Regions from separate parts of the Cupriavidus sp. C3SS-1 genome, predicted to be linked through region 2. Evidence: predicted binding sites of a transcription regulator. Region 2 holds the regulator's gene; each other region holds the start of a gene.
What was found. Region 2 encodes LexA, which represses DNA repair genes until DNA is damaged. Its sites were predicted from a motif close to ACTGTATNNNNATACAGT; they were not measured.
Positions count from the first base shown of each region.

Region 1: a site for LexA is predicted at 6,450-6,467, ahead of ACIGJC_RS23900 (CppA family protein). Genes of this name have one in related genera too.
Region 3: a site for LexA is predicted at 2,542-2,559, ahead of ACIGJC_RS01520 (ATP-dependent helicase). Genes of this name have one in related genera too.

Region 1 is NZ_CP172700.1:1,700,926-1,710,370, reverse strand. Features, by position in the region: gene ACIGJC_RS23940 (hypothetical protein) at 1-268, opposite strand, end outside; gene ACIGJC_RS23935 (hypothetical protein) at 585-767, opposite strand; gene ACIGJC_RS23930 (entericidin A/B family lipoprotein) at 1,131-1,274, shown strand; gene ACIGJC_RS23925 (AraC family transcriptional regulator) at 1,361-2,371, opposite strand; gene ACIGJC_RS23920 (acyl-CoA dehydrogenase family protein) at 2,530-3,708, shown strand; gene ACIGJC_RS23915 (flavin reductase family protein) at 3,705-4,298, shown strand; gene ACIGJC_RS23910 (EamA family transporter) at 4,276-5,121, opposite strand; gene ACIGJC_RS23905 (2-hydroxy-3-oxopropionate reductase) at 5,144-6,040, opposite strand; gene ACIGJC_RS23900 (CppA family protein) at 6,142-6,417, opposite strand; gene ACIGJC_RS23895 (acetate--CoA ligase family protein) at 6,529-8,628, opposite strand; gene ACIGJC_RS23890 (tripartite tricarboxylate transporter substrate binding protein) at 8,655-9,445, opposite strand, start outside.
Region 2 is NZ_CP172699.1:1,888,323-1,897,767, reverse strand. Features, by position in the region: gene ACIGJC_RS08790 (helix-turn-helix transcriptional regulator) at 1-680, opposite strand, end outside; gene ACIGJC_RS08785 (hypothetical protein) at 859-1,221, shown strand; gene ACIGJC_RS08780 (hypothetical protein) at 1,613-1,984, opposite strand; gene ACIGJC_RS08775 (DUF2188 domain-containing protein) at 2,165-2,389, opposite strand; gene ACIGJC_RS08770 (hypothetical protein) at 2,590-2,766, shown strand; gene ACIGJC_RS08765 (hypothetical protein) at 2,882-3,088, shown strand; gene ACIGJC_RS08760 (hypothetical protein) at 3,151-3,321, opposite strand; gene lexA (transcriptional repressor LexA) at 3,427-4,083, opposite strand; gene ACIGJC_RS08750 (asparaginase) at 4,279-5,277, shown strand; gene rpsF (30S ribosomal protein S6) at 5,379-5,753, shown strand; gene priB (primosomal replication protein N) at 5,831-6,130, shown strand; gene rpsR (30S ribosomal protein S18) at 6,134-6,412, shown strand; gene rplI (50S ribosomal protein L9) at 6,449-6,901, shown strand; gene ACIGJC_RS08725 (replicative DNA helicase) at 7,103-8,494, shown strand; gene ACIGJC_RS08720 (DUF47 domain-containing protein) at 8,675-9,301, shown strand; gene ACIGJC_RS08715 (anion permease) at 9,313-9,445, shown strand, end outside.
Region 3 is NZ_CP172699.1:325,985-335,429, forward strand. Features, by position in the region: gene ACIGJC_RS01515 (class I SAM-dependent rRNA methyltransferase) at 1-264, shown strand, start outside; gene ACIGJC_RS01520 (ATP-dependent helicase) at 374-2,491, opposite strand; gene ACIGJC_RS01525 (TlpA disulfide reductase family protein) at 2,664-3,200, opposite strand; gene ACIGJC_RS01530 (thioredoxin fold domain-containing protein) at 3,317-3,811, opposite strand; gene ACIGJC_RS01535 (hypothetical protein) at 3,942-4,538, shown strand; gene ACIGJC_RS01540 (LysE family transporter) at 4,585-5,229, shown strand; gene ACIGJC_RS01545 (YifB family Mg chelatase-like AAA ATPase) at 5,497-7,038, opposite strand; gene ACIGJC_RS01550 (accessory factor UbiK family protein) at 7,154-7,432, opposite strand; gene ACIGJC_RS01555 (TorF family putative porin) at 7,810-8,607, shown strand; gene ACIGJC_RS01560 (P-II family nitrogen regulator) at 8,658-8,996, shown strand; gene ACIGJC_RS01565 (ammonium transporter) at 9,023-9,445, shown strand, end outside.

The sequences.
Region 1 (9,445 bases), on a different replicon from region 2:
TCGGACCGCCTTCGGCGTCGCGCGGGGGCACGCGACGCGCCGGAGGCAAGGCCCGGCCGGTCAGGCCGAACAGGCGCTCGGCCTGCGTCATGTCGTCAGCGGCCGGAAGCTGTTCGACGATGCCCATCTGCCGGGCGGATTTCAGTGCGCGCGTGAGTTCGGAAGCGGAGAGGCGGCACGCGCTGGCGAGTTGGTCGCGGCGCAGGGGGCCAGCATCCCGCAGGCAGGCCATCAGCGCGAGTACACAATCCCGGGTTGGTCGTTTCATGGTGGCTACGTCGGAAGAGCTTGCCCCGCGGCCCAATCCTTCGCTGGCCACGCCGCATCGAGCTACCCATTCTTCCGTAGCCCCAGCGCCTTGCCAATCGCATATCACAGTTGTTCACAATTGGCGCGCGCGTCTGGCGACGATCGTCGCCGTGGCTGCCGCGTTCAGGCCGCGGCGGCCAGAGCCGCCAATGGCTCGTCACGGCGGGCGCGCATCTCGCGCACCAACGCCTGTGGCGGCATCGTTGCCGCCGGTCTCGGCCGGCACGCCGACCTGGCGCGCGTGGAGGCCATCAGCATGCCGAAAACACGCGCGCTCAGTGACGGGTGGGCGGAATGTCCTGGGACGCAGCGCCCTGCGGCAGCAGAGTGCCATGCTTGCGCCAGCGGCGCTCCTGGGCGCGCTGCACTGCGGCGGCGATTTCATGGAGTTCCGCCAGGCGCGCTTCAAGTGCGTCGGGGTAGATGTCGTGCGGGCTGAACCTGAGACGGAAGGGCATGGTGTTGTCTGTCGTATTGGATAGATGGTTCGGCTGCGACGCCGCCCGGCATTGACCATTATCCCGGGGCATCGGGCGCGCTCGCCTGGCTGTTTCCAGTATGGACAGCACACAGGGCCGCACGCCAGGCCATCGTTGGCCGATTGACCTGACTCAACGCATTTCGCGCAATGACCTGTTGCGCGGGTTCCGTCCGCGGCGCGCCGTTCCAGCGGCATTCGATTTCCGCCGCCCTCTGACACCGTTGTAGGACGAATGCGGACTGCCCGCACGGTTTGCTGCTTGCTACGCTCAACTTAGCTGTCCGAACCCTTCATTTCGTTGCGGGCATGCCCACATCCACACGAAGCAAGGAGAATCGTCATGAGAAAGCTGTGCGCACTATTCGCCCTCGCCGGCATGCTGGTGATCACGGGCTGCAATACTATCCACGGTGCCGGCAAGGACATCGAACGCGGTGGCGAGAAGGTGCAGGGCGCCGCGGACAACACCAAGCAGAAAATGTAGCGCGGCCAGTCGTCAACCATCCTCAGGGGGCCCTTTGCGGTCCCCTGATTTATTTGCGAGTCGCGCTTGCGCAAGCGACGAACGGGTCACTGTGCCGTTGTGGCTTCCGGCGCTTGCGGCGCAGGGTCGATGCGATGGCGGCGCCAGCTTGCCGGCGGCAAGCCAAATTCGCGCTTGAACGCCCGGCAGAATGCCGCTTCGGAGTCATAGCCGACAATGCCTGCGACTTCGCCGATCGACTGGCTGCCATTGCGCAACGCCGTGGCGGCAATACGCAGCCGCCAGTGCGCCAGGTACTGCATCGGCGGCTGGCCGAGCAGGTCGGTGAAACGCTGCGCGAGCGCCGAGCGCGACAGGCCCACGCTACCCGCCAGTTCATCGACGGTCCACGGATACGCCGGGCGCGCGTGCATGCGTGACAGCGCGCGGCCGACGTAGCGGTCGCGCAGCGCCGCCAGCCAGCCGCGTTCACTTTCCGGCATGCCGTCGATGCAACGCCGCACCGCCTGCACGAACAGCAGTTCCGACAATTTCGCCAGGACCGTGGCACTGCCGGCCCGGGGCTCGGCCGCTTCCGACGTGGCGAACGCCAGCGCCGAGACCAGCCATGCGGATTCCACGCCGCGGTCCAGCCCCACCTTGAACAGGCGGGGCAAGGACGAGAGCAGCGGGTTGCCCAACATATCGTCGAAGGCAAGGAAGCCGCACACCATGCGCGTGGGGGTGCCTGCGCCGCCATAACTCACTCGCATGACCTCGCCGGGATTGCTCTCCATCATCCCGGCAACCAGGGGTCCGGCCGGGATCGGACTCAGGTGGAGATCGCTGCCGAGCACATGGGGTTCTCCTTGGGGCACGACCAGCAGTTCGCCGGCATCGACGCGCAGGCCTTGTCCGTCGCCGTCGGCCAGGCGGGCCCAGCAACTGCCTTCGGTGATGAGATGGTAGGACACGACCGGCCCCGTGCCAGGCAGGAAGGCGGCGCGCAGGCTGCTGTCGGCTTCGGAGATCAGGCACCACGGCGCCTTGAAGTCGCCGTTGAGAAAGACGGCACCGCTCAGTTGCACCGCGCGCAGGAGATCGGACAAGGCATCCACGGTCACTCCTTTCGCAAATCCGGCCAAATCCGGCGTTTTGCGCAAGAAAGCCGGAGGCCCGGTCAATGAAGCGGGCTGGCCGGGCTCCGATACTAGCACCGTGCCTGTCGCCAAACAACGGCGCGGGTACCCCGGCAATTCCGCAGGAGACCTATGCCATGGAAACGATCACCGCCCCCGATGCCAGCGCAGGTGCGCAGTCTGACTGGCTCGCGCTTGCCGCCTCGCTCGGCCGCACCTTCGACGAACGCGCCCCGGCCATCGATGCCCGAGACGCCTTCGTCAGCGCCAACTACGACGATCTCAGGGCGCAGCGTTTTCTGGCCGCGGCTGTGCCGCAGGAGTTCGGCGGCGCGGGCCTTTCCCATCAGGAACTGGGAGAGGTGCTGCGCGAGCTGGGCAAGTATTGCGGCTCGACTGCACTGGCCTTCGCCATGCACACGCATCCGGTGGCCACCGCGGCCTGGCGCTGGCGCAACCAGAAAGCGCCGGTGGAAGGGCTGCTCAAGCGTGTGGGCGGCGAGCAGATCGTGCTGCTTGGCAGCGGCGGGTCCGACTGGCTGCAGGGCAGTGGCACGGCGACACGCGTGGACGGCGGCTTCCGCATCGACGCGCACAAGGTGTTCGCCAGCGGTGCGCCGGTGGCGGACCTGTTCATGACCTGCGCCGTCCATGATGATCCGCAGGCCGGCCCTACCGTGCTGCATTTTCCGCTGCCGATGAAGACGCCGGGCGTGCGCATCGTGCCCACCTGGCGCGCCATGGGCATGCGCGGCACTGGCTCGCATGATGTGGTACTCGAAAACGTGCTGGTGCCGGACAGCTCCATTGCCGCGCGGCGCCCGCAAGGCGTGTGGCACCCGATGATGCATACCGTGGCGATGATCGCCTTGCCGCTGATCTATGCGGTCTACGTCGGCATTGCCGAGGCCGCGCGCGATATCGCGCTGCGTTTGGCGAAGCAGCGCCGCCTCTCGCCGCATGTGGTCGAACTGGCCGGCCGCATTGGCAATGAATGGGATGTCGCACGACTGGCGCTGGACGACATGTTCGCCGCCGCGGCCAGCCAGGCGCCGGGTGCCGTGACCACGAACCGGATCATGTGCGGACGCGCGCTGGCGGCGCGCGCGGTGCTGGCGACCGCCGACCTGGCCATGGAGCTGGCCGGTGGCGCGGGCTTCTATCGCGATGCCGGACTGGAACGGCGCTTCCGCGATGCCCAGGGCGCGCGCTTCCACCCGCTGCAGGCGGGCGCGCAACACGAGTACGCGGGCCGCATGGCGCTTGGTCTCGATATCGACGCGCCGCCCGGAGACGTGCGGGCGGCCGCGCAATGATGCCCGCGCTTGCGCCGCTGCCGTATGCCACCGAGGCCAGCAACGACAGTGGAGAGGAAGACGAGGACGATGCCAGGCAGGGCGCGCACTCGGCGGACGCGGTGCACTCGGTGCGCCGCGCCCTGCGCCGCGCGCTGGGGCAGTTCGCCACCGGCGTGGCGGTGGTGACGGCAACCGGGTCCGATGGCCGGCCCGTTGGCGTCACCATCAATTCGCTGGCCCCGGTGTCGCTGTCGCCGCCGCTGCTGCTCTGGAGCCTGGCGCTTGGCTCCGGCAGCCTGGCCGCGTTCCGCGCCGCGCCTTGCTACGCGGTGAACGTGCTGTCGCACACGCAGCAGGCCTTGTGCGAACGGTTTGCCACCAGCGGCATCGATCGCTTCCAGGGGGTGGCGCTATCGCCCGGGCCGTGCGGCACGGCGCTGATCGACAACGCGCTGGCGTGCTTTGTGTGCCGTCCGCGCAGCGCGCGCAAGGTCGGCGACCATGTGCTGTTCATCGCGGAGATCGTGTCCTACCGCATGAACCGGGGCGAGCCACTGGTCTTTCACGACGGTGGCTTTGCGGGCCTCAACGCTGCTTGCCCGCGATGACCAGTGCGATGCCGCCGAGCACGGCGGCGGCGCTGACCGCGAGCCGCAGCGACATGGTTTCGCCGAGCAGCGCCAGGCCGCCTGCCGCCGCGATCACCGGCACGCTGAGCTGGACGGTCGCGGCGGTGGCGGCCCTCAACCGCGGCATGACTGCATACCAGACCACATAGCCCAACCCGGAAGTCAATGCGCCGGACACCAGCGCACACGCCAGCCCGGCGCCATCCAGGCTGCGCTGCGCGTGCATCAGCAACGCCAGCGCAAGCGCCGGCGGCACGGCGCGCACGAAATTGCCGGCGGTGGTGGCAATGGCATCCGCCGCGCCGCGCCCGCGCAGCGAATAGATGCCCCAGGCGATGCCGGCCACGATCATCAGCAGCGAAGAGCCCGGCGGCGGTGCGGCCAGCCCTGGCAGCACCAGCCATGCCAACCCCCCCAGCGCCAGGGTCAGTCCCAGCCATTGCCCCGCGCGCAGCCGTTCGCCGACATAGAGCCCGTAGCCGGTCATGGTCGCCTGCACGGCCCCGAACAGCAGCAAGGCGCCAGTCCCCGCGGAAAGGTGCAGGTACGCGTAAGAGAATGCCGCCGCGTAGGCGAACAGCGCCAGCGCCGATGGCCAGTTGCCGCCGCCGGCCAGCCGGCCCGGGCCATGGCGGAATAGCAGGATCAGCCACAACGCTGCCGCTGCGCTGACGACCCGGACCAGCGTGAAGCTGGCCGCGTCGATGGCCGTGCCCTTGAGCGCCAGCCGGCACAGGATCGAATTGCCGGCAAAAGCCAGCATGGTCACGGCCGTCAGCAGGGCGACGCGGCCCTGCGGCATGGCGGGCGCCGCGGCGACCGGCTTAGCCTGCATGCGCGTCGTCCAGCGAGAACGAGGCGAGGTGTTCGATCGCCCGCACCAGCGCGGCATGGTCCCAGCCCGCGCCGCCCATGCCGACGCAGACATTGAACAGCTGCTGGCAAGAGGCCGTGGACGGCAGCCCGACCCCCAGCGTGCGCGCCGTGGACAGCGCAAGCGCCAGGTCCTTCTGGTGCAAGGCGATGCGGAAGCCCGGCTCGAACTTGCGCTGCAGCATGCGTTCGCCGTGGACTTCCAGGATGCGCGAACTGGCGAAGCCGCCCATCAGCGCTTCACGCACGCGCGCCGGGTCGGCGCCGGCGCGCGCTGCCAGCACGAGCGCTTCGCTGACAGCCTCGATAGTCAGCGCGACGATGACCTGGTTCGCAACCTTCGCTACCTGGCCGTCGCCCGCCTCGCCAACCCGCGTGATGTTCTTGCCCATAAGCTGCAGCAGCGGCAGCACGCGGTCGAAGGCGTGCTGCCGCCCGCCCGCCATGATCGACAGCGTGGCGGCACGCGCGCCCACCTCGCCGCCCGATACCGGAGCATCGACATAGTCGGCGCCGAGCGCTTCGACCTTCCTCGCAAATTCGCGCGTGGCAATGGGCGAGATCGAACTCATGTCGACCACCGTCGCACCGCGGGACAGGCCGGCAGCCACGCCGTTCTGCCCGAACAGCACGCGTTCCACGTCGGGCGTGTCGGGCAGCATCAGGATCACGACTTCCGACTGGCGCGCGACGTCGGTGCCATTGGCGCAGGCGTGCATGCCCGCAGCCTGCAGCGCCTGCGGCACGCCGCTGCGGCTGTGCGCGAACACGGTGTGGCTGCCTTGCAGCAGGTGCTGCGCCATGGGCGTTCCCATCACGCCCAGGCCGATAAAGCCGATCTTGCTCATGTTCTTGTCCGGTGGGTTGCCATGGCCCGGCTGCGCGGCCCGCGCCGCATGCAGCGTCGTGATTGATCATAGTCACTGCAGAGCCACCACAAACAGCCGGATCAGCGGGCGGCGCCAGCCGGTGTCGCAAGGATGGCGCGAATGCGCGCCAGGTACTGGTCGCCGACCGCGCGGTGCGTGCGCGCCGCTTCCTGTGCGAACTCCCGGCGCGAGGGCGGCCGGATGCCGAGGCTGCGGCAGATGGTGGACAGGTAAGGCTTGCGGGCGCCTGCCAGCCGGCCCGCCGCGGACTGGAGCGCGGCATCGCCGATGCGCGCGCGCAGCCACGCGAGCACCTGACGGTCATAGTCGTTCTGGACGCGGATCAGATGTTCCATGGGGCCTCCTCATACTGTTCATCCATACAGGTACTGTAAATATATACAGTAATCCGTTGGAGGCAAGGAGAATGTTCGGATGCCGCCTGGGAACGCCGGATCCACAGATCCTTAAAGTGCGGAGGGTTCCACCTCGATCAACGCGTCCACGACCACCACGCCATCGGCGTTCACCATCACCGGATTGAGGTCAACCGACCGGATCGCGCCGCCAGCCTTTTGAACCAGCTCTCCGACCTGCACTGCCAACCGGCACAGCGCGGCGATATCCACCGCCGGTTCGCCGCGCACGCCGTGCAGCAGCGGCGCGATGCGCAGCGTAGCCAGCGCCCGGGCCACGTCCGCCTGCTGGCAGGGCGCGAGCAGCACGGCGGTGTCGCGCAGCACCTCGACGTACTTGCCGCCGTCGCCCACCACCAGCACCGCGCCGAATACCGGGTCCCAGTGCGCGCCGATCATGCATTCGCGCTGGCCGCGCGACATGCGCGCGACCACCACGCCCTCGCAGGTGGCGCCCATGGCCTGCAGCGTGCGAGTCTGGGCCGTGAAGGCGCTGGCCACCGATTCCGGGTCGTTGCAGTGCAGGGCCACCAGCCCGTGCTCGCTCTTGTGCGGCACCTGCGGGGAACTGGCCTTGACCGCCACCGGGCCGCCGATGCGTTGCCAGGCCGCGACCGCGGCATCCACGTCGTGGCAGACGTAGTGTTCGACCACCGGCATGCCGGCGGCTGCCAGCCGGGCGAGGCTGCCGGCCTCGCTCAGCGTCCCGCCGGCTCCGGCGCTTGCCTGCCGCGCGGGAACCGCCGGCAGCCGGGGCTCGCCCTCGGCGGCGATCTGGCGCAGGCGCTGCTGGTGCGATACCAGTTGCGAGAAGGCGGCTAGCGCTTCGGTGGTGTTGGCGTAGGTCGGCAAGCCGGCTTCGCGGAAGACATCGGCCACGGGCTGCTGCCAGACCGCGACTGCGATGGGCTTGCCGGCGGTGTCGGCAAACGCGGCGGCGTCGCGTGCAAAGCGCGGCACATCGTAGCCCATGCCGGAGACGGGAATGTCGAGCAGGAACAGGTCGGCAGCTGGATCGCTTGCCACTACGGGCAGCACTTCGCCGAACAGTGCGCTGTTGGAGAGCAGCGCCGCGGTGACATCGACCGGGTTTGTGGTCGTGGCAAAGCCGGGCAGGCGTTGGGCGAGCGCGGCCCGCGTGGCCTCGGACAGCGGCGCGAGCGTCAGTCCGAAAGTCTGTGCCGCGTCGGCGGCCATGACGCAGCTCGCGCCCGAGTTGCTCACCACCACCAGCCGCTGCCCGCCGGTATCCCAGCCACGCAGGTACAGCGGCGCGCAGCGCGCCAGTGCGTGCGCATCATTCACGCGCCAGATGCCGTGGCGGTCCAGGAAGGCGTCGACCGCGCGGTCTTCGTTGGCGATGGCGCCCGTGTGCGACGCCGCGGCGCGCTGGCCGTCCCGCGAGCGGCCGGCCTTGACCGCCACGATGGGCACGTTGCGGGCCCGCGCCACGCGCGCGGCTTCGGCCAGCACCTCGGGATCGGCCAGGCTTTCCAGGTACAGCAGCACCAGCCGCACGCCGGGATCCTGTGCGACGGACAGCGCCAGTTCGCTGACCGTGACGTCGGCCTGGTTGCCGGTGGCGTGCATATGGCGCACGCCGATGCCCTGGCCGCGCAGCAGCCCGTAGACCATGGCCGCCACGCCGCCGCTCTGGCTGACGACCGCTACCGGCCCGTCTTGCGGCGCCACCTCGATGAACATGGTGGAGAAACTCGCGATGGCGCCGCTGCCAAAGTTGGCCAGCCCCTGGCTGTTCGGACCCACCAGCCGCAGGCCGCTGGCGCGCGCGGCGCGCACCATCTCGTCCTGCTGGCGGCGGCCTTCGGCGCCGGCCTCGCCAAAGCCGGATGCGATCACGATGGCCGCCGCCACGCCGAGCCGCGCGCAGTCACGCACGGCCTGCACCGCGGCCTCGCCGGCGACGATGATGATGGCCAGTTCGGGAACTTCCGGCAGCGCGTCGAGCGACGGGTAGGCACGCAGGCCCTGGAGGGAGTCGCGCTGCGGATTGACGGGGTAGAGCGTGCCGGCGTAGCCGTGCGTCTTCATGTAATGGATGGGCCGGCCGCCGATCTTGTGGATATTGTCGGAGGCGCCGATCACCGCAATCGAGCGTGGGGAGAGCAGGGACTGGAGTGGGGCGGTCATGAGCAAGGCGTGCGAGTTGAGAGAGATCAGTCGATCGTGGCGCCCGAGGTCTTCACGACCCTGGCCCACTTGTCGATTTCCTGCCCGATAAAGCGGACGGTGGCCGGGGAATCGGTCCATTCGGCGGCGAAGCCCTGCGTGGCGAAGCGCGCGCGCACGTCCGGGTCCTGCAGGACGGCCTTGAGCGCGCCGTTGAGCGCGCCCAGGACAGCGGGCGGCGTGCCGGCCGGGGCCAGCAGCGCGTTCCATGCGCTGGCCTCGTAGCCGGGCAGGCCGGCCTGCGCGATGGTCGGCGTGTCGGGCGCGGCCGGCGAGCGCGTGGCGCCCGTGATGGCGAGCGCCTTGAGCTTGCCGTCGCGCACGAACGGCATGGCCGACAGCATGGTGTCGAACATCACGGTGGCCTGGCCACCCATCACGTCGGTCAGCGCGGGGGCGCTGCCCTTGTAAGGCACGTGCGTCATGTGGATGCCCGCCATGCTGTTGAACAATTCCGCGGCGAGATGGGTGGACTGGCCGTTGCCGGAACTGGCAAACGTGACCTGTCCCGGCCGGGCTTTGGCCAGCGCGATCAGCTCGGCCACGCTGGTGGCGGGGGTGGCCGGTGCGGTCACCAGCACCAGCGGGCCCTGCGTGAGCAGGCTGACCGGCGCGAAGTCCTTGCGCGTGTCGTAGCCGGGCTTGCTGAACAGCGTCATGTTGATGGCGTGCGCGGTCGTGGCGACCAGCAGCGTGTAGCCGTCAGGCGCGGCCTTGGCCACGGCTTCGGCGCCGATATTGCCGCCGGCGCCGGGGCGGTTCTCCACCACCAGCGGCT
Region 2 (9,445 bases):
AGCCGGTTGTGAGCTATGCAGATCGAATGGCCGGCCTTCACCTGTCGCTCGGCTGCGGCATTCATATAAACCACGTGCCCATCGCGCGCCGTAAGGAATACGCCTGCTGAAAGCCCGTCGAGCGTCTTTTCGAGCATCTCGGATCGAAGTGCCCGGATGTCGAGTGCGTCGGAGATCGCCATTGCCCGGCAGACATGAGGAGACAGCAGCCTGAACAGCTGCGCCTCGGGCTGCTGGTAGTGCGGCTTCTTGTTGCTGCGGGAAGCGTGCAGCGAGGCCACGCGTCCGCCCGTGCGAAGGGCCGGAAACCAGATGATGTCGGTCAGTCCGTACGGCTCCAGGACTTCGCGGTAGAAGCGGCTTTCAAGCAGTTGCCGGGGCTCCCTGGCCAGCGAATTGACGTCCCCGACATTCGAGACGATGTCCGCCGCGGCCATCGGGCTTTGCGCGAACTCACTGCCCAACTTCTCCAGGAATTCGGGCTGGTAGCCGAACACGAACAACTGGTCGTTGCGCACTTGCTTGAGGTCATGCACGCAGATGCCGCCGCCCGTGCTTGCGCACAAGTCCGCCACCGACCGGCACGCGCCGGGCCAGCGCGCGGGCTCTAGCGCGCAGTCGTAGATGGCGCCGATCACGTCGGAGAGTTGCTGGGCTGTCACGCCCTCCAGGCCGTCCATGGCGAACTCCCTTTTTTGTTATGGGTGTTGTCCGTCATCGCTTCCGATGACGCGGCGTTGCGAAGGAGTTTATACGCTTACGAGCAGCATGAATCCCTGTAACGAGAAGGTTGCCAAGATGCTCCACCGTGTCAATCGAGTTCTAGCCACGCCCGCCCGGCGAACATCCGCTGGCTATATGATCGCGCTGATCTACTGCATCCTTGCAGCGTTGATCTGGAGCGCGCCGGTCGGGCATGTCGGGACGACCATGTCTTCCCGGCCAACCGAGTCAACGATCGCTTGGCTCTACTTCATGACAAACGCGGCGCGCATCTTCACCTATGTGCCGCAATTGATGGCGGTGTGGCGCAGTACCGACGGCGCGCGCGACATTTCGCTGTTGACGTGGGGATCGTGGGTCGTGGCCAATGCCACCGCTGTGGCCTACGGTGTCATCGTCGTCCACGACCTGTTTTTCACGCTGATCGCGTTGCTCAACCTGGTGTGCTGTGCGGCGGTGACCGTGGTGTGCATGCACCGTCGCAGGGGGCCGCGGTAACGACCGGGCGCATGCTGACACTCCCATTTGGGGGGCTTCCATGATCGCGGTTGCGCCGTTGTAGGAAAGCACCCGGCAGTCACAGAACCCCTGTCCTACATCCTCCCGAAGGTCCGCTGCATATGCTGGAAAGGACGAGGATAGGACAGGAGAGTCTTATGAAAATCACTCTTGTGCTGCTTACCGCTTTCACAGCGTTGCTCAGCGGTTGCGTCGTGGCCCCCGATCGCGATGAGCACCGGGACGGTGGCTACTACAGCGATGGTCGATACCACAATCATGATCGCGATCGCGGCGACCGGGATGACCATCGGGACTACGGGGACAGGGATCGGTGGCAGAACGGGCCGAGATACTGACGCTGCAGCGTGGCGATTGACAATCGGACGGCCTAGCGACCGCGGGCGGGCAGCGCCTTGATGGTCATCGTGCCGTCCTTCTGGACATCCGCGCGGGCAAGTGCATCGAGCGAAATCGTCTTGGTCGGCTTTCTGGGCACGACGATCACCGCATCCCCGCGGAGATTTTTCACCCAGCAACCGGTGTCCCACGCGCCGTGGTAGGCCGCATAAAAGCGCATTTGATCGGCGCCGGCCAAGGGCAGGTCGCACTTCTTGTGCAGGTACAGCACCGTGGGGAACGGCGTTCGAACCGTTTCCCCGACCCTCATGTCGTCAAACGGATAGACATAGGCGTCTTCGGCGCGCGCGGCTGTGGCTGTGGCGGCGGCCAGTGCCGCGATCATCCATACCAGCTTCATCATGGCGATCACCAGGGGCTGACGAAGGCGGGTTTGCGAGCCCGCGCCCAGCCAGAGAGCTATCTGGCAAAAATTGTACGTCGCCTTGCAGCGAAAAACCCGGCGACACGCGCCGGGTTATGTTCGCCAGCCGCTATATCGAGCGTTGTCCTGGGTGTCCGGTTTCGCGAGCCGGCCCAGCCATCACTCTTTGATGTCGGGCGTCTCCTGGCCAAACGAATTCCTTTCATGGATCTGTCCATCCCGGCCGTGAATCAGCAGCTCGACCTTCGTCCGTCTCGCCTTCTCCGTGCCGGTGGCGATGGCGTGTTGCTGGCAGGTGAAACGCTGCTCATTTCCGGACCCGCCTTCGAGCTGTACGGCCCAGCCATTGTAGGTCGGCACGACGTGGATATTCTTGTTGGCCATGGCTGTCTCCTGGAGTCTGTGCAGATAGTGTCGGCCTGGGAACACCGCGCCGGTATCAGTCGCTGTCCGACAAGGCGATCGCAGGCGGATGGGGTTTATACCGACTGTCCCGATTCGCCAAGCGGATGTCACCTGGAGTCAAATGGATTTGCACCGGTTTTCCATACTGGCGTGGTAACGAACTCGTTCTCCACATCATCATGCTTGCCCTGGCTATCTGGCTGCTTTGTTCTTTCGGGATTGGTCTGCTGGCCCACATTCTGGGCCGCTCCGTTGCGGTCTGGCTGACCTTTTCGATGATCTTCACGCCATCCCTCGGGCTGATCGCAATGGCTATCCTGGGTAAGAAGGCAACGACACAGCAGCTGCGGGTCTGAAGAGTGCGGCCGTCGGCTCGGCACGACCCTGTTCCGCCCCCGCCGAGCGGGAAGCAACTGGCTTCGGATGGTCAGGACCTTCATGCTACGATGCCCCGGACACCGGGAGGCTGCCATGGAATATCGATACAAGAGCCGGGAAATCTCGATTCAGTCAATCAAGGCGCCCGACGGTCAATGGGACTGGTCGTTTGTCATCCGTGGACACGGACATCGACATAACGCCGGCGCGCTCGCGGCAACGGAAGACAGTGCCATCGAGGCGGCCTACGCGGCTGCGAGGCATGAGATCGACCATATCTCCGGCGACGCCAACGACTAGCCGCCGTCAGGGCGGCATTACCGCTGCATTTCACTCCGGCCGGCCCCGCCCATCGGCAAGCCTCAGGCCAGGAGCTTGGTCGGCTCGGCCAGTTCCAGCATCCGGCAGATCGCCGCCATGCTGCCAACCATGGTACGGCGCTGCGCGCCCTGATAGATGCGAACCCCCTTCGATTGCCGGAACGGCACGGGCTTGACCGGCTGGCGTGCGGCGATGTGGTTGGTTTGCGGCATGGCTACACCTCTCGATTGGCAAAAGCGGGGTCAACACCCGTCAGGCGGGCGGCGTCGGCACTGCAAGGAGGAGGGCGGCGGCTAGCGCGCGGCTGGCCGCGCTGGTCAGAAGCCCGAGGAGCGGATCAGCCCGACGGCAATGCCTTCGAGCGAGAACTCTTCGCGTCCGGGCCCGACCATGATGTTCGGGAAGTCCGGGTTTTCCGCGATCAGCTCGATGGCGCCGTCACGGCGCTGCAGGCGCTTGACGGTGACGTCGTCGCCCAGGCGCGCCACGACGATCTTGCCGTTGGGCGCCTCGCTGGCCTTGCGCACGGCCAGCAGGTCGCCGTCGAGGATGCCGGCGTCGCGCATGCTCAGGCCGCGCACGCGCAGCAGGTAGTCGGGGCGTTCGTCGAAGACCGAGGCATCGACCTGGTACTGCCGGTCGATATGCTCGGCGGCCAGGATCGGGCTGCCGGCGGCCACGCGGCCCACCAGCGGCAGCGTCAGCTGCATGACCCCGGACATCGGCAGGGAAAACTGGTCGGGGGTTTCCGAATCGCTGCGCGCCACCTTCAGGCGGATGCCGCGCGACGCGCCCGGCGTCAGTTCGATCACGCCCTTGCGCGCCAGCGCTCGCAGATGTTCTTCCGCGGCATTGGGCGATGAGAAGCCAAACTCCGCGGCGATCTCGGCGCGCGTGGGCGGGAAACCCGTGCCGCGGATCGTATTGCGGATCAGGTCGAAAATTTGCTGCTGCCGGGGTGTCAGGGTCGCCATGGAAGCGTTCCGATAAGTGCCCCGGTGCTATTTGTCCGCCAGCCGGGTGAGCACTGTATGTTTAAACAGTATGCTGTGATTTTATACAGTATCGGCGCAAGCGCAAGCAGAATTTCAGAAGCGTCTGCTCGACATCCGGTTTGCCCGCATGCCGCAGGTACAATCGCCGGACTTCAGCTCCCTGTATCCCCCACCATGTCCCAGCTTCCCCGCATCGTGGTTCTGGCCACTGGCGGCACCATTGCCGGCGCCTCGACCAATCCGGCCAGCAGCGCGCGCTACCAGGCCGCGACGGTGCCCGTGTCGACGTTGCTGGCGGCTGTGCCGGCGTTGCAGTCTATGGCGCGGATTGAAGCCGAGCAGGTGGCGCAGATCGATAGCAAGGACATGGTGTTCTCGCTTTGGCCGACGCTGGCCGCGCGTATTCAGCATTGGTCGGCCGAGCCGGACGTGGCCGGCATCGTCATTACACATGGCACGGACACGCTCGAAGAGACGGCGATGTTCCTGCACTTGACCCAGGCCTGTCCGGTGCCCGTGGTACTGACCGCCGCAATGCGGCCGTCGACGTCGTTGTCGGCGGACGGTCCGCTCAATCTGCTAGATGCGGTGCGCGTCGCCGGCCATCCGGCTGCGCGCGGCAAGGGGGTCCTGGTGGTGCTGAACCAGCAGATCCATGCGGCGCGCGACGTGACCAAGGCGCATACCTCGGCGGTGGATGCCTTTGCGTCGCCGCAGGGCGGTCCGCTGGGTTTCGTGCAGGACGAGCTGGTGCGGCTGCCGCGCACGCCCACGCAGTCCGTTGCGGCGGTCTTTCCCGTGCCGGCCCGGTGGCCCGAGGTCGAGATCGTCGCGAGCTATACGCAGCCGGGGCGCATCGCGGTGGACGCAATGGTGGCTGCCGGCGTACGCGGCCTGGTCGTTGCGGCGGCGGGCAACGGTTCGGTGCATGAGACGCTGATCGCGGCGCTCAGGGACGCCGCCGCGGCCGGTGTTGCCGTGGTGCGGAGTTCGCGGACCGGGGCCGGTCATGTGTCGATTCCGCCAGTTACGGACCCCGATGCCGGCCTGTTTGTCTCCGCCGCGGACCTGAACCCCTATAAGGCAAGGGTGCTGTTGCTGGTGGCGCTTGCGCAAGAACCGGGGCTGGCGGCGGCGCCGGACCGGCTCCAGGCGCTGTTCGCCTCGGCGTGATTGCGGTTGCGTGATTGTCAATAGCCGGGCTATACTTTAAGGCTATTCAACCTTGCCGCACCGGACGTGACGCCCGGGTGGCTTATCCAAAAGGAGCGTCAATGCGTCATTACGAAATCGTATTCATCGTCCACCCGGACCAGAGCGAGCAAGTGCCGGCCATGATCGAGCGTTACAAGTCGCTCGTGACGTCGCAAGGCGGCCAGATTCACCGCGTGGAAGACTGGGGCCGTCGCCAGATGGCTTACATGATCCAGAAGCTGGCAAAGGCTCACTACGTTTGCGTCAACATCGAGTGCGGCAAGGATACCCTGGTCGAGCTGGAACACGCCTTCAAGTTCAATGACGCCGTGCTGCGCCATCTGATCGTGCAGACCAAGAAGGCCGAAACCGCTCCTTCGCCGATGATGAAGGAAGTGCAGCGCGAAGAAGCCCGCAAGGCCGCGCAAACGACCACCGAAGGCCAGGCTGCCTGAATGCGGATTGCGGTGCCTGTCGTGGCTGGCAAGCCTGATCACGACAGCGTGGGCAACACACTGCAAGGGGCGACGCGTTGAATCAGCTTCGGCTAGCCGCCACCCTGGCGGAACGCGATGCCCTCAGGTACACCCCGGCCGGCGTGCCCGTCGTGAACTGCATCTTGCAGTACAGCGGCGCGGCAATCGAGGCGGAAACGCCGAGGCAGGTCGAGTTTGCCATTGCAGCGATGGGGATCGGGCCAGTTGGCCAGCGTTTGGAGCGGTTGCCGCTCGGCACGCTGCTCGATTGCGAAGGATTCCTGACCCGCAAGCACCGCAACAGCAAGGCCCTCGTCTTTCACATCACTGGATGTAAAGCATTCGTAAAGGATTGAATCGTGGCATTCATCAAACGTAACGACAAGAACAAGAAGCGCTTCCAGCAACAGAACCCGCTGTTCAAGCGCAAGCGCTTCTGCCGCTTCACCGTGGCTGGCGTGGAACAGATCGACTACAAGGATCTGGACACCCTGAAGGACTTCATCGGCGACAACGGCAAGATCACGCCGGCTCGCCTGACCGGCACCAAGGCTCACTATCAGCGTCAGCTGGATACGGCCATCAAGCGCGCGCGTTTCCTGGCGCTGATGCCGTACACCGACCTGCACAAGAACTGATAGTCCAGGCCATAGGTCCGTAAAGGAGAGAACACGATGCAAATTATTCTGCTGGAAAAAGTGATCAACCTGGGCAACCTGGGTGACATCGTCAAGGTGAAGGATGGTTACGCCCGTAACTTCCTGATCCCGAGCAAGAAGGCCCGTCGCGCCACGCAAACCGCGATCCAGGAATTCGAAGTGAAGCGCGCCGAGCTGGAAAAGGCCGCCGCCGAGAAGCTGGCCGCCGCGCAAGCCGAAGGTGAGAAGCTGAACGGCCAGACCGTTCAGATCTCGCAGAAGTCGGGTGTGGATGGCCGTCTGTTTGGTTCCGTGACCAACGCCGACATCGCTGTGGCCCTGGGCAACCAAGGCTTCAAGCTGGAAAAGGCTCAGGTTCGTCTGCCGAACGGCCCGCTGAAGACGGTGGGCGACCACCCGGTCAGCGTTGCCCTGCACACCGACGTGGTGGTCGACGTGACCGTCGCCGTCGTGGGCGAGCAAGTCTAAGCACGACCTTGCCGTGCCGGTCCATCCGGCACATGCAAGCGAAAAGGCAGGAGCATGGCTCCTGCCTTTTTCTTTGTCTGCAGTACCGGCTGCATGGCCGCCCGTTTTGCTGCACACCCGGCGCTGTCAAGGCCTGATGTCAAATTGTTGCCGCTCAAATGTCAGTCGGGCAGCGTCCACCCGCCGGTATAATCTCACCCCATGAACGCGCCCGTCGCCGACCCCCAACTTGAAAGTCTCAAGGTACCGCCGCATTCGATCGAGGCCGAGCAATCGGTGCTTGGTGGCTTGTTGCTGGACAATTCCGCCTGGGACCGCATTGCCGATTTCATCTCCGAAGCGGACTTCTACCGCTTCGACCACCGGCTGATCTTCCAGAACATTGCGAAGCTGATCTCGGCGACCAAGCCCGCCGACGTCATCACCGTCTTCGAAATGCTGCAGGTGGCTGGAAAGGCCGAGGAGGTAGGCGGCCTGGCCTACCTGAACTCGCTCGCGCAGAACACGCCCAGCGCTGCCAACATCCGCCGCTACGCGGAGATCGTGCGCGAACGCTCGGTGCTGCGCAAGCTGGTTACCGTGGCGGACGATATCGCGTCGTCGGCGTTCGCTCCGCAGGGGCGTGAAGTCCGCGAATTGCTGGATGCGGCCGAATCGAAGGTCTTCGCTATTGCCGAAGAAGGTTCGCGCGGGCAGAAGGGCTTCCAGGAAATCCAGCCACTGCTGACGCAGGTGGTGGAACGTATCGACGAGCTGTACCACCGCGATTCGACCACCGACGTGACCGGCGTGCCGACCGGCTTCATCGACCTCGACAAGATGACCAGTGGCATGCAGGCCGGTGACCTGATCATCGTGGCGGGTCGTCCGTCGATGGGTAAGACGGCATTCTCGCTGAACATCGGCGAACACGTGGCCGTGGAGCAGGGGCTGCCGGTCGCGGTGTTCTCTATGGAAATGGCGGGCACCCAGCTGGCCATGCGTATGCTGGGTTCGGTCGGCCGCCTGGACCAGCACCGGCTGCGTACCGGCCGGCTGCTCGACGAAGACTGGCCGCGCCTGACCCATGCGATCCAGCGCATGAACGACGCGCAGCTCTTCATTGACGAGACGCCGGCGCTCAACCCGATGGAGCTGCGTGCACGCTCGCGCCGGCTGGCGCGCCAATGCGGGCAGCTCGGCCTGATCATCATCGACTACCTGCAGCTGATGTCCGGCTCCGGCGGCGGCGAAAACCGGGCGACCGAAATTTCGGAAATCTCCCGTTCGCTCAAGGGTCTGGCGAAGGAACTGAACTGCCCGGTCATCGCGTTGTCGCAGCTGAACCGAAGCCTGGAACAGCGTCCGAACAAGCGCCCGGTGATGTCCGACCTGCGTGAATCGGGCGCTATCGAACAGGATGCCGACGTGATCCTGTTCATTTACCGCGACGAAGTCTACAACCAGGACTCCCAGGACAAGGGTACGGCCGAAATCATCATCGGCAAGCAGCGTAACGGCCCGATCGGCACGGTGCGCCTGACCTTCCTGGGGCAGTTCACGAAGTTCGATAACTTCAGCGGCGGCCCGGCCTTCTTCGACAACGACAACTGAAGTCAAGCCTGCCGGCAACCGAGCGTCTCGTTTGCGACATATCGGCAGGCATTGCTGCAACAACCCTGTAAAATATTGCGCTTTGATGACAGTGGCCGGAAATGCCGCTGTCGCGCGATGCATTGCGCAACCTCCAGCAACAAACCAAGCGGCGTACTGCGCTGCGACAAGGAACATTCCATGTTCGGCCGATTCATGCCCACAGAGGGCAAGTTCTTCGAATACTTCAACCAGCATGCCGACTGCGCGGTGACCGCCGCCCACGAACTGCAGACCCTGGTCAATGACTTGCCCAATGCCGAGGCGCATGCCCGCCGGGTCCAGGCGACCGAAAAGAAGGCCGACCGGATCACGCACGACACCATCGACCTGCTGCACAAGACCTTCATCACGCCGCTGGACCGCGACGAGATCCACAAGCTCATCACGACCATGGACGACATCCTGGACCTGATGGAAGACGTGGCCGAGACCATCTCGCTGTACGACGTGACCAGCCTTACCGACGAGGCGCTGCGCCTGGCGGCCATCTGCGTGCAGTGCTGCGACCAGGTCAAGATCGCGGTGGGCCTGCTCGAGGACATGGGCAATGCCAGCACCATCCTGAAGACGGCCCAGCAGATCGACCAGCTCGAATCGGAAGCCGACCGCGTGATGCGCTCGGCCATGTCCAAGCTGTTCCGCGACGAGACCGACGTCAAGCGCCTGATCAAGCTGAAGGCCATCTACGAGCAGCTCGAAACGATTACCGACAAGTGCGAGGACGTGGCCAACATCATTGAAGGCATCGTCCTGGAAAACGCCTGAGCGGAATCGGCATGCATACCATTCAAATGAGCCTGTGGGTGATCGGCCTGCTGGTGGCGCTCGCGCTGCTGTTCGACTTCATGAACGGCTTCCACGACGCGGCGAACTCGATCGCCACAGTGGTCTCCACGGGCGTGCTCAAGC
Region 3 (9,445 bases), 1.6 Mb from region 2:
ATCGATCGTGCCGCGCGCGCATACAAGGAAATCAACCTCGTCGGCACGCAGCTGCTGCGTCCGGGCGGGCTGCTGTTCACGTACTCGTGCTCGGGTGCGATCAGCATGGAGCTGTTCCAGAAGATCGTGGCCGGCGCGGTGACCGATGCGCGTGCCGATGCGCGCATCCTGCGCCGGTTGTCGGCGGGCACGGATCATCCGATGCTGTCGGCCTTCCCGGAAGGGGAGTATCTGAAGGGTTTGTTGCTGGAGAAGGTTGCGTAAGGGGAATTGACTGCGGCGTTCCATCGACCGCGGTGTTTCTCCCCTGTCCCACTGCGTGGAAGGAGGGAGCAAACCGGCGGGTTTGCTGAGGCGAGTCAGCGTCCGCGGCTCACCGCCACATATTCCGCATCCTGCTGGCCAGATCCACCGGCGCCAGCGTTGCCTTCGACGTCGTTTCTCCCGGCATCGGCGGAGGCGGCCAGGACCGGCTGTAGAAATTCGGCATCACCCGGTTCGGCAGGAAACGCGTGCGTGACGCATAGACATGGCGATCGCCGAACCCCGGCTGCTGGTGCACATAAAAACGCTGCGGCACCACGACATCCAGATGGTCCTTGGCGCGCGTCATCGCCACGTACAGCAGCCGCCTTTCCTCTTCGATCTCTTCTGTCGTGCCCGTCGCGAGGTCCGACGGCATGCAGCCGTCCACGGCATTGAGCACGTACACCGCCTTCCACTCCTGGCCCTTGGCCGAGTGGATCGTCGACAGGATCAGGAAATCCTCGTCGCGAAGCGGCACGCCCGATTCATCGCTCGATGCACTGGGCGGGTCCAGCGTCAGTTCCGTCAGGAAGCGCTCGCGCGAGGCATAGGTCGCGGCAATGCGCTCCAGCTGCTGCAAGTCCGCCATGCGCGCGGCGGCATCGTCGTGGATGCGCTCCAGGTGCGGCTGGTACCAGGCGATGACCTGCTCGAACTCCGACGGCCACGGCGAGGCCGGTCCGAGCAGCGTGCGCGCCAGCGCCAGCAGGTCGCTCCAGGCTGGCGCGGCGGCGGGCGGCGCCTCGAACGATTCCAGTGCGAACAGCGGCTCGGTGGCCACCGCCAGTGCGTCGAGCACGCGCGCGGCAGTCTTGGGCCCGATGCCGGGCAGCAACTGCAGCGTGCGGAAACCCGCGATGCGGTCGAGCGGATTCTGCAGCCAGCGCACCACGGCCATCGCGTCCTTCACGTGCGTGGATTCGAGGAACTTGAGGCCGCCGAATTTCACGAACGGGATATTGCGCCGGGCCAGTTCGATCTCCAGTTGCGCGCTGTGGTCGGCCGCGCGGAACAGCACCGCCTGCGCCATCAGCGCCAGGCCTGCCTCGCGCCGCTCCAGCACGCGCTCGACCACGAAGCGGGCCTGGTCGGCTTCATCGTTGACCACGACCACGCCCGGCTTCTCGGCCGAGGTGCGCTCGGACCATAGATCCTTGGTGTAACGCTCGGACGCAAGCCCGATCACCGCGTTGGCGGCTTGCAGGATCGGCTGCGTCGAACGGTAGTTCTGCGACAGCGTGACCTGCCGCGCGGGCGGCGCGAACTGCGCGGGGAAATCGAGGATATTGCGCACGGTGGCGCCACGGAACGCGTAGATCGACTGCGCGTCGTCGCCGACCACCGTGAGGCCGTGGCCATCGGGCCGCAGCGCCAGCAGGATCGACGCCTGCAGCGCGTTGGTGTCCTGGTATTCGTCGACCAGCACATGGTCGAAGCGCGCACCCATGTCCTGTGCGATGGCGGGCTCGGTCAGTGCCTGCGCCCAGTACAGCAGCAGGTCGTCATAGTCGAGCACCTGCTGCTTCTGCTTGGCTTCGACATAGCCCGCGAACAGCGCGCGCAGCGCATCGATCCACATGGTGTAGCGCGGGAACCAGCGCTTGAGCACGTCTTCAAGCGGCGCCTGCGTGTTGACCACGCGCGAATAGATCGACAGGCAGGTTTCCTTTTTCGGGAAGCGGCTGGCCTGCTCGGACAGGCCCAGGTCATGCCGCACCACGTGCATCAGGTCGGCGGAGTCGCCCCGGTCGCAGATGGTGAAGGCCGGCGATAAGCCCAGCGTTTCCGCGTATTCGCGCAGCAGCCGTGCGCCGATCGCGTGGAAGGTGCCCGACCACTGCAGCGCGGCCCGGCCGGCGCCGGTACTGATGCCGAGCGCCTGGTCGACGATGCGCTCCACGCGCCGGCCCATTTCCGCCGCCGCGCGGCGTGAAAACGTCAGGAGCAGGATGCGGCGCGGATCGGCGCCCTTGAGCACCAGGTGCGCGACACGATGGGCGAGCGTATTGGTCTTGCCCGAGCCCGCACCCGCGATGATCAGCAGCGGACCTTCGCTGGTGTGCTCGACCGCCGTCCGCTGTTCCGGATTGAGCCGCGCCAGGTAGGCGGGGACGTCAGCGTCCGGTGTGGCATGTTCGGCAAGGGCGGAAGGCAATTCCGCGAGAGGGGCAAGATCCAGTGACACGGGCGGTTCGGGTGTGGCCGCCGTCAGGGCGGGTAGGAAGACTGGCGCAAACTGTATATCCATACAGGCCCCGGGCGCAAGCCAGTCGCAGCGGGCGCGGCACCAGCCCAACAAAAAAGGTGCCCGATGAGCACCTTTTATCCCCGTTTTGCAGCCGTTGCCGGAAAATTCGTCAGGCCGCCTTGGCTAGCGCGCCGTCGAGCAGCTTGTGCAGTGCGTCCCATTCAGGCTCGCCGACATAGCGCTTGAGGATGCGGCCGTCCCTGTCCACGACGAAGGTGGTGGGCGTGAGCTGCACATTGCCGAAGGCCTTGGACGCGGCGCCGTCCGAGTCCATCGCGACCTTGAACGGCAGGCCGCGCGTCTTGGCGTAGTTCATCACGTACATCGGGGGATCGTAGTTCATGGCCACGGCTACGAATTCCAGCCCCTTGCCCTTGTACTGCTCATAGGTGCGGACCATGTCCGGCATTTCCTTGACGCAGGTGGCGCAACTCGTGGCCCAGAAATTGATCAGGTAGACCTTGCCCTTGAGGTCGCCCGTGCTGACTTTCTCGCCCGAGAGCAGCGTGAAGGTGGTGGCGGGCACCTGGCTCGATGGCGACAGCGCGCGGTAGCCGAACCAGCCCAGCGCGGCGAGGACTACGACGACTACGGCGATGGGCCAAAGCTTGCGGGGTCGGGAAGTGGCGGAGGCGGCGTTTGTCATGGCAATGCGGTCCGGCAGGGGCCGGCCCCGTTCAACTGGCAACAGGCCATTCTAAACCCGGGCGCGGCGCGCTGCTGCATTCCGTCGCGTGCGTCAATCCGCCGCAGTGGCGGTGGTCAGCGTGCGGTGGCGACAGCAGCACGCGCCTGGCCCAGGGCCTGTTCCAGGTAGGCGCCGTAGAAATCGGGCTGGAGGCCGCGCAGCGGGGTTGCGGCCTGCCGTCCTTCGCGATCGAGGAACAGTACGGTCGGCGCCACGCGCACCTGATGTGCCTTGGCCCACGCGCGTGCCGTGGTCATCGAGCCATCGGTGTCGCGCAACGGGGTGTCGGCGGTCATGTCGACTTCGCGAACGGCGATTTCGCCGGCTGCTGCCTGCGGGCCGAGATAGCTCTTGCGCACGGTGTCGCAGTAGCCGCAATCGGGCAGCGAGACCAGCACCACGAGCGGCTCGCCGCGGCGCGCCGCTTCGGCGGCATGGGCGGCCAGGTCAGTCGCGCGCGGCAGATGTGGCGTGCCGGCGCTGGCGGAGCCGGCCAGGGCGGCAAGTCCGAGCAGCGCTGCGGCCGCAAGACGAACGGAGGGTCGACGGATCGGGATCAGCGGGGGCATGGTGTAAAGCGCAGCAAGCACGGGCCGGCGGCTTCCAGGATAATACCGGTTTCCGCCCGGCGGCGAGGCGCCAGCCCGCCGCCGTCCCGGCCCCGACAATCCGCGCCGCAACGTAGCGGCCACGCCCCCGATGCCCCCTCCTCAGGTCTGTCAGTGGTTCTCCCGGCTTCGCCTGGTGTTGCCGGCCATGCTTGCCGTGGCCTGGCTCGGCGCGTGTTCGCCGCGCTATGACTGGCGCACGATCCAGTCGGGCGAGGGCGGCTATGCCGCGCTCTATCCGGGCAAGCCGACCAGCGCCGCGCGCGACGTGGCCATTGCCGGGCACAAGCTGCCGATGACCATGGAGGCGGCGCGCGTCGACGAGATGCTGTTCGCTGTCGGCGTCGTCACGCTGCCGGCCGACGATGCCGCCCTGCGCCGCGAGGCGCTGGCTGCCATGCAATCCGGCCTGCTGGCCAACCTTGGCGTACATGTCGGCGAGCCCGTGCGCGCGCGCGCGGTGACGATCCAGTCCGCCGACCAGCCGGCGCGGCCGCTCGACGGCATCGAAGTCGAGGCAAGCGGCGTGTCTCCGCAGGACAAGTTGCCGCGCCGCCTGACCGCGCGGCTAGTGGCCGTGGGCCCACGCGCTTACCAGGCGGTGGTGCTGGAGTCGGGCGAGGGCGCGCGCGACCAGCGCCATGCCGAGCAGGTGGAACAGTTCCTGGGCGGGTTCCATCCGTATTGATCCGCCCCCACGTTTTGTCTCAAGGTTTGTCTGAAGGAGAGAAGTGATGCGTTGGGAAGTCTGGCTGGCCTATTTCGCCGCGTGCTGGGTCATTGCCGTGTCGCCCGGTTCAGGCGCGGTACTGTCGATGAGCCATGGCCTGTCGTACGGCGTGCGCAGGACGTCGACCACCATCTTCGGCCTGCAGGCCGGGCTGGTCATCATCCTGCTGATTGCCGGTGGCGGGCTGGGGGCGCTGCTGCTGGCGTCGGAGCATGCGTTCGCCGCGGTCAAGACCGTGGGCGCCATGTACCTGATCTACCTGGGCCTGCAGCAATGGCGGGCGCGGGTTGAGGAAGGCACGGCAGCGAATGGCAGCGATGCCGTACGCGTGACGCCAATGAGCCCGCGCCGGCGTTTTGCCACCGGCCTGCTGACCAACGTGACCAACCCGAAGGGGATCATCTTCATGGTCGCGGTGCTGCCGCAGTTCATCGATCCCGCGCATCCGCTCGGGCCGCAGCTGGCCATCCTCGCGGTGACGATGTGCGGCGTCGATCTGGTCGTCATGCATGGCTATGCGCTGCTGGCCTCGCGCATGCAAGGCCTGTTCCGCAATGCGCGCGCCGTGCGCTGGCAGAACCGCTTCTTCGGCAGCGTGCTGATGGCCGTCGGCGCGGCGCTGTTCTTCGTGCGCCGCCAGCACGCCTGAGGGCGGCTTGCCGGTCGCTGCTGGCGATAAGCGGTCCGGTTTGCTTCAATGAGGGGAGACCTTCGTCGCGGAGATCCCCTGATGCCGACTTTCCTTTCGCCCGCCGGTACGACCGCGCGCCCGGCGCATACCGTCCCGCCCCTCGACGATCCCACGCCCCCGGGGGTCCCGCCCGACCTGCCCCTGCCGCCGGAAGACGATCCGGTCCCGCCACCCGTGGAACCGCCTGTAGGCGTACCGCCGCGGCGCTGAATCCATCGTGCGGTATCAACCCGGTGTGCGCAATGCACGCCGATACTGGATCGCCTCGCCGATGTGCGCCGTGGTCAGGTTCCCCGCGCCCTCGAGGTCGGCGATCGTGCGCGCTACCTTGAGCACCCGGAAGTACGATCTTGCCGACCACGCCAGCCGTGCCATGGCGCCGCGCAGCAAGGCCTGGGCGGTCGGCTCGAGCGGGCAGTGGTGCTCGATCTCGCGCCCGGCCAGGCCGCTGTTGGGCTTGCCCTGCCGCGCCAGCTGGCGCTCGCGCGCGGCCAGCACGCGGGCGCGCACGACCTCGCTGGGTTCTCCGGCGGGGCCGTCCAGCATCTCGCCCTGATCCTGCGCCGGAACTTCGATCTGCAGGTCGATCCGGTCGAGCAGCGGCCCTGAAATCTTCGACTGGTAGCGCCGGACCTGATCGGGCGTGCAGCGGCATGCGCGCTCCGGATGGCCAAGGTAGCCGCAGGGGCACGGGTTCATGGCGGCCACGAACTGGAAGCACGCCGGGAAGTCGGCATGGCCCGCCGCGCGCGCTATGGTGATGCGGCCCGATTCCAGCGGCTCGCGCAACACCTCGAGCACCTTGCGGTCGAACTCGGGTAGTTCGTCCAGGAACAGAACGCCATGGTGCGCCAGCGAGATTTCTCCGGGGCGTGGATTGCCGCCTCCGCCGACCATGGCCGGCCCGGACGCGGTGTGATGAGGCGACCGGCACGGCCGCACGCCCCATCGCGAGGGCTTGAAGCCGCCGGGCGTCAGGCTCAGCACGGCGGCCGATTCCAGTGCCTCGTCCAGCGACATCGGCGGCAGCAGTCCGGGCAGGCGCTGGGCCAGCATCGACTTGCCCGTGCCGGGTGGCCCCACCAGCAGGGCGGAATGCTGGCCAGCGGCGGCCACTTCCAGCGCCCGCCGCGCCTGCGCCTGGCCGCGCACGTCGCGCAGGTCCGGCCCAGGCTCCGGCACCAGCGCGAGCGCGGCCGGGACCGCGCGGGCAATGCGCTGGTTGAACGGCGGCGCGAAGTGGCCACAGACCTCTCGCAGCGTGGCGGCGCCGTGGACGGCCAGGTCTTCGATCAGTGCCGCCTCGGCACCGTTGCCCGCTGCCACCAGGAACGCGCGCGGGGTGTCGCCGCAGGCCTGCCGCACGGCGTTCTCGCGCGCCAGGCGCATGGCCATCGCCAGCGCGCCGCGCACCGGCCGCAGGTCGCCCGACAGCGACAGCTCGGCGGCGAACTCGTATTGGTCGAACTCCGCCGACGGTATCTGCCCGCTGGCCGCCAGGATGCCTAGTGCGATGGCCAGGTCGAAACGGCCCGACTCCTTTGGCAGGTCCGCCGGCGCCAGGTTGACGGTGATCCGGCGGCTCGGGAACTCGAAGCCGCTGTTCAGGATGGCGGCGCGCACGCGCTCGCGGCTTTCGCGCACGCCGGTGTCAGCCAGGCCGACGATGGTGAAGACAGGCAGGCCATTGGCCAGGTGGGCTTCGACACGCACGGGCGGCGCCTCGATACCGGTGAGCGCGCGGCTGTGCAGGACGGCAAGGCTCATGTGTCTCGAACGTCGTTGTGACGCGGTTGTGATGGAAGCTTGTTGGAAGCGTTAACGAAAAAGGCCGCCGTGAAACGGCGGCCTTTCGGCAACGGGTCAGGCAGCGGCCTGGGCGTCATGCGCCCCCGGTGCTGTCCACGGCACCAGGTCCGGGCGGAATGCCGGCGCGGCGCTCCAGCTCGGCTACGCGTTCTTCCAGTTCCTCCAGGCGCGCGCGCGTGCGGGCCAGCACCTGCGACTGCACATCGAATTCCTCGCGCGTGACCAGGTCAAGCTTGGCGAAGCCCTGGGTCATCATGCTGCGCACATTCTTTTCGATATCCCTTGCCGGCGAGTTGCGCAGTGCCTCGTTGACCTTGTTCTGCAGGTCGTTGAAGAGATCGGTCGGTTTCATGGTTTCTCCTTCGCGCACCTTGGTGGTGCCAGTCCTGGGAATGACCTGCCGCATGCCTCGCTTTCGCACAGGAATTGGGCGCCCATATTGCGGGCGGCCCGTCCGCCGACGTGCTGGCCGGTCATCTTCAGGCTTCGATTATCGCCCTTCAGGCACGTGCATGAAAGCTCCGCCGTGCGGCCGTTCACACCTTTTGACGCGATCTGGCTTTGCTGCAAGGCAAATTGAAGCCGGGTTCTGATCACCCTTCGTCCTTCCGGTATTTCCGGATGCCTGGTTTCCGCAGAGCTGGCACGGCAGTTGCAGTAATGAGTTCGCCCGCATCACCGAAACCCCAAAAACGAAATCCGAGCCAAAAGGAAAAGGAGAAGGAACCCATGAAGAAGTTGGCCCTTGCAGTCAGCGCGGTAGTTCTCTGTAGTTCCGCTGCCACCGCATTCGCCCAAAGCGCCACGGATGCTGCGGCGCCAGCCCCGGCCGCCGCTGCCGCGGAGCCCGCGTCGCCGCATACGTTCACGGCGAACGTCGCGCTGGTGTCGGACTACCGCTATCGCGGCCTCAGCCAGTCCAACCGCCGTCCGGCCATCCAGGGCGGCTTCGACTACGCGCATGAGAGCGGCTTCTACATCGGCAACTGGAACTCCAGCATCAGCTGGATCTCGGACGCCGACAAGTCGGTGTCGGCACCGATCGAGATGGACTTCTACGGCGGCTTCAAGAACACCTTCAAGGCCAGCGACCTGGAGTTCAACTATGACGTCGGCGTGCTGCAGTACTTCTATCCGGGCGGCTACAGCCAGCCGCGTCCTTACACCACCGAGCTCTACGCCGGCATCGGCTACGGTCCGGTATTCCTGAAGTACTCCCAGGCGCTCACCAACCTGTTCGGCATCGCCAACAGCCAGTACAGCAGCTACATCGACCTGAGCTTCAATTACCCGCTCAATGTGTGGGACCTGACGCTGAACGCGCATGTCGGCTACCAGAACGTCCAGCACATCAGCGCGGCTTCCTACCTGGACTGGAAGCTCGGCCTGACCAAGGACCTGGGCAAGGGCTTCTCCGTGGCGGTGGCCTATATCGGCACCAACGCGAAGGACTCGTTCTACACCAACAGCTATAACCACAACGTCGGCAACAACACGGGGTGGGTGTCCCTTTCCAAGACTTTCTAATTGAGCGTCAGCCAGGGCAGGCCGCAGCGGCGTGCCCACAGGAGAAATCGATGAAACTGATCATCGCAGTCATCAAGCCCTTCAAGCTAGACGAGGTGCGTGAAGCACTGTCCGACGTCGGCGTGTCGGGCATTACCGTGACCGAAGTCAAGGGCTTTGGCCGCCAGAAGGGCCACACCGAGCTGTACCGCGGCGCCGAGTACATCGTCGACTTCCTGCCCAAGGTGAAGATCGAGGTGGCAGTGCCCGACGATGTGGTGGACCGTGCTATCGAGGCCGTCGAAAAGTCGGCCCGCACCGGGAAGATCGGCGACGGCAAGATCTTCGTGGCGCCGATCGAGCAGGTCATCCGCATCCGCACCGGCGAGACCGGCAGCGATGCCCTGTGACAGCACAACGACAAGAGGCTAGACAAATGAAAACCTGGTTCAAGCGAATCCTGACGGCGGGCGCGATGGCCCTGGCCATCGGCACGGCCGGCGTCGGCCTTTCCACCCATGCCGTCGCGCAGGACAAGCCGGCGGCAGAGGCCTCCGCGCCGGCCGCCGCCGCCGCCGCGCCAGCCGCGGCGCCTGCGGCAGCAGCGGCCGCCCCCGCCGCCGCCGCTGCCCCGGCCGAAGCGGCTGCCGCGCCGGCCGCGCCCGTGCCCAACAAGGGCGATACCGCCTGGCTGCTGGTCAGCACGGCCTTCGTGATCCTGATGACGCTGCCTGGACTGGCACTGTTCTACGGCGGCCTGGTGCGCTCCAAGAACATGCTGTCGGTGCTGATGCAGTGCCTGGTGATCTTCTCGCTGGTCGCGTTGTTGTGGGCCGTCTATGGCTACAGCTTCGCCTTC